DNA from 4 places in the Oceanobacillus sp. GQ8 genome. Region 2 is predicted to be linked to each of the others. Evidence: riboswitches for the same ligand, from Rfam matches in the RefSeq annotation. Region 2 holds a riboswitch; each other region holds the start of a gene.
What was found. Region 2 has a riboswitch for S-adenosylmethionine ahead of AC6CHS_RS11990 (methionine ABC transporter ATP-binding protein). Riboswitches for the same ligand answer to the same signal wherever they lie in the genome.

Region 1 (2,200 bases), 570 kb from region 2:
TAGATTAGGAGGAATAACGGATAATCCCAAGTTTACGGTGGAATCTACAGCACCCATGTCCCTAGCTGTTTGAGCGAATGCCCCAGCCATTACAAAAATAACAGCCATTAAGATAATATTGGGATGTCCTGCCCCTTTCGTAAATATATCAATTTTGCTAGATAATTTTTCTTTTCTGTTCATGGCAAGAGCAAAAGCCGATGCAATAATAATCGCAACGTTTAATGGCATATTGGAGAAGTCTCCAGAAATAACGCCAGTGCCAATAAATAGTAATACAAAGATAAGCAACGGAAGTAGTGCAAATGCATTTCCTTTTTTCGCATTAGCCATCAAAATATCCTCCTTCGATTTGGTTTTTAGTGGGTAAGCATGTAACAAAAGATTAGTTCATTGTCATCCCACCCGTAACATTAATTCCTTGGCCAGTCATGTAGTCTGAGTACGTTGACGCAAGAAAAACAACGACATTCGCGATGTCAGCTGGTACAGCAGTTCTTCCTAATGGAACTTGTGAATCATCTTCTTGTTTAATATCTTCAGCCTGAAGACCGCGTAAGTTTCCACCAATCACTCTTTCTGATTGTTTCATCGTTGTTTCTACAATACCTGGGCAAACGGCATTGACATTAATATTGTCTTTGGCTAGTTCTAGTGCAGCCACTTTTGTCATCCCTAGTACCGCGTGTTTTGAAGCAACATAGCTACCCATTAATTGATAGCCGTTTTTTCCAGCTTGTGAGGCGATGTTAATAATTTTTCCACCGTGGCCTTGACTTTGTAGTTGTTTCGCAACAGCTTGCATGCAAAGGTACACTCCTTTTGCATTCACATCGATTGTTTTATCCCAATCTTGCTCTTTTATATCTACAAAATAGTCCATAGTGGAAATTCCCGCATTATTGACTAAAATGTCAACTCTGCCGAAATGGGCAATAACCGATTCAACCACCTTGGTTACGTGCTGTGGATTGGAGACATCGGCCTGCACATGAAACGTATTAGCTGTTGTTTCATCGTGGGTTTCAGCCATATCCACAACAGCAACCTTTGCACCGCAATCTAAAAATGCATCCACAATCGCTTTACCAATTCCATTGGCACCGCCAGTGACAATAGCCACTTTATCGGTCAAATCCATCGTATACATAGAAAACGCACTCCTTTCTTGTTGGCCTGCTGTACTTTATTAATGCAAACAAAAAAGCCTCTTCTATAGCAAAGAAGAGACTTTAAAACGTCAACGTTAAAATACTCTTCTTATCTTCAAGCGTTACGCTTCTGGAATTGGCACATTACTCTTAAAGAGCTGCTGCCGAGGTATCGTAGGGCCAGTCCCTCCACCTCTCTGGATAAGAAAAATCGCAATATGTAATTTGTAGATTAAAGATACAGGAAAATGAAATAACCGTCAAGCGATTTTTTTGATAATTAATAAATAGAGAGATGATGTTTCGCTTTGTAGTATTTAGGAGGTCTTGGTTTTTTAAAAAAAGAGCAACGCCCATTTGTCAGCGTTGCTCTTTATTCATTATTAGTCCTCGCGTTTATCTTTTCCTCACAGGGATCCATACTTCACTATACGCGTAATCCGCTTTCTGTTCATCCATTTTAGTAAACGAAAAGCTAGGAGCAGGGATCACTTCATAATCGGAAGAGGGGAGCCATTCTGAATAGGTCTTTGCCATGGTCTCTTGCAGTGTTGATGGGAACGGTCCTTCATTAGGGAAAATCGCCCACGTACAGGCATCAACAGTTACTTTATCTAATTGATCACTGACGTTATCTTCCGTTGTTAATACACCGATCAAGTGCGTTAAATCGCCTTCCTCTTTTAAAAATTGAGCGTCCGCATCATAGGAAGCATTCACGATTTCATAGGGTTCTAAATTTTGCAGGGAATGCATCTCCTCTTTTTGTTCGTCCGTAATGCTCTTCGCAAGCTCCACAATCGCGTTATTAACCCCTTCAAATTGCATCGGCACACGTTTACTTACACCAACTAAATTAAATGTTGGCTTATCTTCTATTCTAAATTCCATTGTAGTTCCTCCTTGTACTGTTATGACAAATGTGAACTTCGGAAACGTTTTGCTTACTCCTCTTTTCATTACTTCTGAGGGTAGAAAACCATTCCACTTTTTAAATGCTCTCGTAAAGCCGTCCACTGACTGATATCCATATTTGAAAGCAACATCTG
Region 2 (2,200 bases):
TGAAAATGAGAAAGTAATCATTGTAGAGGGTTTAACAGATAAACGACAAGTTAAAAAGGTTATTACAGATGAAGTAACGATTGTTTGTACGAATGGAACACTTGGAGTGGAACGTCTAGATGAATTACTTGAGACTTATGAGCTTGACTATAAAGACGTGTATATTTTGGTGGATGAAGACTATTCAGGCATAAAGTTACGTAAGCAGTTGGCGAGAGAACTCCCACATGCTGAACATATATATGTCAGCAGTGAATATCGTGAGGTCGCGACAACACCTGAACAAGCGCTTGCTACAGCGCTGGTAAGTAAACGGATAGCGGTTAACCCTCTATTTTTATTATGAGGCAGATTGGTTAGGTGATTTTTTGCAAGAAATAACAACGAAAAAACTTAATGATGGCGATTATTTGCTTTATATCTATACTCCTTTTTGTGGTACCTGTGCACTTGCAAGAACCATGCTGGAAAAAATTGAACAAGTGCACAAGGAAACCATTTTCTATGAGATGAATGCATCCCTTTATCCAGAGTTTATGATCGAGAACCAGGTGGAAAGCGTACCTTGTCTTTTCATTATGAAAGATCATCAGATAAAGGAAAAGGTTTATGCCTTTCAATCCATCCCTAATATTTATAGTTACTTGATGGAGTATAAACCAGAACTTTTTGTAAAAAATTAATCTTAAATTATTTATTGACACAGTAAAAGTAGCATGATAGTATAATTCTTATCGAATTTAAGTGGATAAAAAAATAGACTCTTATCTTGAGCGGTGGAGGGACTGGCCCTGTGAAACCGCGGCAACCTTCAACTATTTTAATAGTTGAAAGGTGCCAATTCCTGCAAAGTGAAAACTTTGACAGATGAGAGAACGTGAAGACGACTAACTACGTCATTCTGTTCTTTCAGAATGGCGTTTTTTGTGCTATTTGGGCATACTATTGCCGAGGTTTACTAAGGAGGATTAACGTGATATCAATAGAAGGTTTGAGTAAGGTATTTACTTCAAACAAAAGCAGCGTGACTGCAGTACAAAATTTAGATTTAAACATAAATGATGGCGATATATTTGGTGTGATTGGCTACAGTGGTGCTGGGAAAAGTACATTTGTCCGTTTGCTCAATAGACTTGAAGAGCCCACGGGCGGTAGCATTAAGATTAACAATGAAGATATTACCGCGATGACTGCTCGCCAGCTACGCATTGCAAGACAGGATATTGGCATGATATTTCAGCATTTTAACCTGCTTTGGTCGAGAACAGTGGAGGATAATATTGCGTTTCCGTTGGAGATTTCTGGAGTAGCTAAATTGGACAGGCAAAAGCGTGTTCAAGAGCTCATCGATCTTGTTGGGCTATCAGGAAAAGAGAAGGCATACCCTTCCCAATTAAGTGGTGGACAGAAGCAACGTGTTGGGATAGCGAGGGCTCTAGCCAATAATCCGAAAGTATTGCTTTGTGATGAGGCAACATCTGCACTAGATCCGGAAACAACGAATTCTATTTTGGACCTATTGGTAGATATAAATAAGCAGTTTGGTTTAACGATTATATTAATAACCCATGAAATGCATGTAATTCGTAAAATATGTAATCATGTTGCCGTCATGGAGAGTGGAAAAGTAGTGGAACAGGGCGAAGTAATGGATGTCTTTCTCCATCCTCGTCAGCATGTAACCAAGAAGTTTGTGGAACAGGTAATGGGCAACGGTGAGGAAGATGAAAATATTCATGGCATTACAGAGGTATACACAGAAGGGAAAATTATCCGGCTTCATTTCATTGGTGAAACAACCAATCAGGCGCTTATTAGCCAGCTTGCTAAGAAGTATGAAGTGGAGATCAATATTCTGCAAGGAAAAATTACACAGACACAAGCTGGGGCATATGGAACTCTAATCGTACAAATTGCAGGGAATGAAATGGATGAAGCGGTTCGGTATATTAAAGAAAAATCCTCTGTGGAAATGGAGGTGATTAAGGATGTTAAATGATTTATTCCAGAGCATTAAAGTAGAAGATTTAATTGAAGCAACAAAAGAAACCTTCTATATGACGATCATAGCGTTAATAGGTACTTTTATTCTTGGAATTTTACTTGGTTTACTTCTCTATCTGACTTCTAAAGATGGGATTTGGAAAAATAAAAGCTTCCATTTTGTTGTATCAGCAGTGGTGAACGTTTTTCGTGCCAT
Region 3 (2,200 bases), on a different contig from region 2:
AGGAACAAACAGGCATTCTACTTACTGCAGGGGCATATTTACTCTGGGGTTTTCTACCGATCTACTGGAAGGCAGTGAATCATGTATCTGCGGGTGAAATTCTCGCACACAGAATCGTATGGTCGTTCTTCTTCATGCTAGTACTCATTGCTTTGCTAGGAAAGTGGCCAACCGTACTCAAGGAATGCAAAGCCATCCTGGCCAACAAAAAGCAATTAATTGCTGTGATTTTTGCATCCATTATGATTACACTCAACTGGCTGACCTTCATTTGGGCTGTGAATAGCGACCATGTTCTTCAAGCAAGCCTTGGCTATTATATTAATCCATTAATTAGTATATTACTCGGTATTCTCGTTTTAAAAGAAACCCTGACAAAAAGACAGCTAGTTTCCTTTATTCTTGCAGGTGCGGGTGTTTTATTTTTAACAGTCAGCTACGGGGTTTTCCCTTGGGTATCCTTATTGCTCGCAATGAGCTTTGGGCTATATGGATTATTTAAAAAGAGATTAAATGTAGGAGCTTTTGCTAGTTTAACAATTGAAACAATGTTTATTACACCAATAGCTATCCTATATTTACTGATTATCCCGGAAAACATTTTTCAGGCTAATACTTTCTTCACGACATCCACCTTGCTACTCATTGGCGCAGGAATAGTTACAGCGGTTCCGCTACTATTGTTTGCAGGTGGAGCAAGAAGAATTCCGCTAGCGATGATTGGGTTCCTCCAATACATAGCCCCGACCATTATGCTGATTCTCGGTGTGTTTGTATATAATGAAACCTTCACTACTGCTCATTTAATCGCATTTTCTCTTATCTGGATAGCCCTAATCAACTATATGCTATCAACTTATTTCCCTTTTCATAAAAGGACGAGAGATTAGAGCGCATGTCACTTAACAAGAGGTTCCTGCCTCTTGTTTTTTACTATACAATTATTTTCAATAAACGGTTGACAATTGCGTATAGTTGGTTTTATAATGTGAATAATTTAAAAATTAAATCTCTTATCAAGAGTGGTGGAGGGAATAGGCCCTGCGAAACCCGGCAACCTGAAAGCAAACCTTGTTTGCTTCCGATGGTGCTAAATCCTACAGATCATCTTGGATCTGGAAGATAAGAGGAGGAACGTGAATGATACGCCCTCTTCTTAGGAAGAGGGCTTTTTATATTCCCCCCTCCTCCCCCAGACCGGTTACACTGCAAACTGCAGTCTTACATCGAAAAACTGTTGACTGGCAGTCCATAATCTTAAAGGAGGAATTTACATGTCATCATTTACTTACCAACAGGATGAAACAACGTTACTTCACGGAGGACAGGTGCCTGATCCATCTACCGGGGCAAGGGCTGTACCCATTTATCAAACAACTTCTTATGTGTTCAATAATACGGAGCATGCACAAAACCTATTTGGTTTATCAGAGGCGGGTAACATTTATTCACGGATAGGGAACCCAACGGTTGACGTATTTGAACAACGAATTGCCCAACTGGAAGATGGAGTTGCAGCTGTAGCTACGTCATCAGGTATGGCCGCAATATCCTTTGCAATATTAAACATTGCCGGATCTGGAGATGAAATTGTTGCAGACAGCAATTTGTATGGTGGTACCTACAACTTATTTGCTCACACGTTGCCGCGCTATGGAATAACTGTAAAATTTGTAGATGGGACCGATCTTGAAGAAATCAAAAATGCTATAACAGACAAGACAAAAGCTATTTTTGGGGAAATCATTACAAACCCTAGTCTAAATATCTTTAATGTAGAGGCTGTATCAGCCATCGCTCACCAGCATGGCATCCCGCTCATTATTGATAACACTTTTGCACCGTACTTAACCAAGCCACTTACTTGGGGAGCGGATGTCGTTGTCCATTCAGCTACAAAATGGATCGGTGGACATGGAACAACAATTGGGGGCGTAGTAGTTGACGGTGGCCGTTTTAATTGGAACAATGCGAGATTTAAAGGTTTTACTGAGCCTCAGGAAAGCTATAACGGGTTACGTTTTATTGATGTCGGGGCAGCCGCCTTTGCGACAAAATTACGCGTAGAGCTTTTACGTGATATTGGAGCTTGTTTAAGCCCACAAAGTGCCTTTCAGTTGTTACAGGGACTGGAGACATTGCATTTACGAATAGAAAAACACACTAAAAACGCTCAAGAAATTGCTGCATACCTAGCCGA
Region 4 (2,200 bases), on a different contig from region 2:
GATAATTAACCATGGAGATGCCCCTACGGCAATAGCAGCTTCGATCACCCCTTTATCAATTTCTCTTGCAGCAGATTCTACAATCCGAGCGTAAAAAGGAATGGCCGCAACCGATAGAGAAACAGAAGCTGCAAGTGGACCAGTAATACGTCCGACGATGATATCTGTAACAGGGAATAGAAAGACAAGCAAAATAATAAATGGTACAGAACGAACTAAATTCACAATGATACCAATTATTCCTTTTGCAATCCGGCTTTCCCAGAATAGTCCTTTGTCTGTTACATACAGCAATATACCGATAGGGAGCCCAAGAATCAAGGCGACGAGTAAGCCTATACCCACCATCAACAAGGTTTCAAAGAAAGCCGTGTTCAACTCAGGAAGGATCTCTATTATTCTATCGAGCATGCTGGATCACCTCCACTTGCTTTAACCGCTCTTCTAAATAATGCTTAGCAGAAGCCACCTCGTCCGTTTCTCCTAACAGTTCCATAATGAAAATGCCTAAAGGCGTCTCTTTTATGTACTCCACCTTGCCGTGAAGGATATTGCCACTGACCTGAAACTTTTGCAGCATATCTGACACTACGGCGTCACTCGCTAAGTTACCGCGAAACTGTAATTGGAGAATGGTACCTTTGCAGGCTTCAAGCAACTTTGCTGGTAAATCAAAGTTCAAAATGGTATCAATGAACTGCTTTGTCAGTTCCTCCTGTGGGTTTGCAAAAATGTTATAAGATGGTCCTTGCTCAATAATTCTTCCATCCTGCATAACAGCACATGTATCACAAATCTCCTTCACTACTTCCATTTCATGGGTTATTAAAACGATGGTGATCCCAAGCTCTTGGTTAATTTTCTTTAATAACTGCAAAATGGATTTTGTTGTGCTCGGATCCAATGCTGAGGTTGCTTCATCGCATAGTAAGACCTTAGGATTGTTTGCAAGGGCTCGCGCAATACTAACACGCTGCTTCTGTCCACCACTTAGTTGTGCAGGGTAATGATTTATTTTATCTGTTAAGCCAACTAATTCAAGCAGCTCCTCTACCCGCTTCTTCCTTTGTGATGGAGCTACTCCAGCCGCCTTTAAGGCAAATGCGATATTATCGAATACGGTTTTAGCTGAGGCTAGATAGAAGCCTTGAAAGATCATGCCGATTGACTGTCGTGCTTCTCGTAACTTCTTTGGGGAAAGCTCTAATAAATTAACACCGTCCACTATTATTTTTCCTGAAGTTGGCCGTTCTAGTATATTCATACAGCGAATTAGGCTACTTTTTCCTGCACCACTATATCCTACAATGCCGTATATTTCTCCCTTAGGTACTTCCAGTGAAACATTATCCACACCAACGACTTGGCCGGACTTTGTTTCATAGACCTTACTTACCTTTTCTACCTTAATCATAACGTTCACTCCAATTCCGCCTGTAAATCCAATCCATCAAAAAACCCCCTTTCATCATGAAAGAGGGTGTCGATTACAAGTATCTCACACTTATCTTTCAGAATGAATCATTCTGAAGGAAGTAGCACCACTCCAAATGGAAGGTTGCTGTGACATCTACGGGCCTTTCCCTCCGTCACTCTAGATAAGAAATATTCATATTGTTAGCATAATGATTATCATAGTCTCTGAATTCCGCTTTGTCAATAGCTAGTTTTAAATATTCCTAGCTTCCCAATTCGAGCTGCGGCTTCAGCAAGTCGATCTTCATCAGCTAGCAATCCAGCTCGCACAAAGCCCTCTCCCGCTTCACCAAAGCCGTTACCTGGTGCTACGACAACATGTGCTTTTTCCAAAAGGAGGTCAGCAAATTCCTCTGATGTATATCCTTCTGGGACAGGAAGCCATGCAAAGAATGTACCGCGTGGCGCTTGAACGTTCCACCCAATTTCCTGCAATTTTTCTACAAACACATTGCGTCTACTCTCATATGTAGCTACTAATTCATCTACAGCCGTTTGATCACCAAGTAAAGCCTTTTCTGCTGCTTGTTGCACAGCGCCAAACAAGCTAACGTATAAGTGATCCTGAATTAGATTAAGGCTTTTTATCACGGAAGTATTTCCAACAGCAAAACCAACACGCCAACCAGCCATATTATACGTTTTAGACAAGGTATACATTTCTACCCCAATATCCTTTGCTCCAGCTGATTGCATAAAACTTTGCGGTTTCTTTCCATCAAAG

Region 1: another riboswitch for S-adenosylmethionine. It lies ahead of AC6CHS_RS09295 (SDR family NAD(P)-dependent oxidoreductase); the one in region 2 lies ahead of AC6CHS_RS11990 (methionine ABC transporter ATP-binding protein).
Region 3: another riboswitch for S-adenosylmethionine. It lies ahead of AC6CHS_RS07480 (PLP-dependent aspartate aminotransferase family protein); the one in region 2 lies ahead of AC6CHS_RS11990 (methionine ABC transporter ATP-binding protein).
Region 4: another riboswitch for S-adenosylmethionine. It lies ahead of AC6CHS_RS12620 (methionine ABC transporter ATP-binding protein); the one in region 2 lies ahead of AC6CHS_RS11990 (methionine ABC transporter ATP-binding protein).

What each region holds. Positions count from the first base shown of each region.
Region 1 is NZ_JCAXEV010000003.1:63,166-65,365, forward strand. It holds gene AC6CHS_RS09290 (Na+/H+ antiporter NhaC family protein) at 1-333, opposite strand, end outside; gene AC6CHS_RS09295 (SDR family NAD(P)-dependent oxidoreductase) at 386-1,150, opposite strand; SAM riboswitch class I at 1,258-1,359, opposite strand; gene AC6CHS_RS09300 (AraC family transcriptional regulator) at 1,548-2,200, opposite strand, start outside.
Region 2 is NZ_JCAXEV010000003.1:635,860-638,059, forward strand. It holds gene AC6CHS_RS11980 (toprim domain-containing protein) at 1-346, shown strand, start outside; gene AC6CHS_RS11985 (thioredoxin family protein) at 369-683, shown strand; SAM riboswitch class I at 762-874, shown strand; gene AC6CHS_RS11990 (methionine ABC transporter ATP-binding protein) at 974-1,999, shown strand; gene AC6CHS_RS11995 (methionine ABC transporter permease) at 1,989-2,200, shown strand, end outside.
Region 3 is NZ_JCAXEV010000002.1:511,974-514,173, reverse strand. It holds gene rarD (EamA family transporter RarD) at 1-890, shown strand, start outside; SAM riboswitch class I at 1,011-1,129, shown strand; gene AC6CHS_RS07480 (PLP-dependent aspartate aminotransferase family protein) at 1,275-2,200, shown strand, end outside.
Region 4 is NZ_JCAXEV010000004.1:45,586-47,785, forward strand. It holds gene AC6CHS_RS12615 (methionine ABC transporter permease) at 1-411, opposite strand, end outside; gene AC6CHS_RS12620 (methionine ABC transporter ATP-binding protein) at 401-1,414, opposite strand; SAM riboswitch class I at 1,502-1,605, opposite strand; gene AC6CHS_RS12625 (pyridoxal phosphate-dependent aminotransferase) at 1,657-2,200, opposite strand, start outside.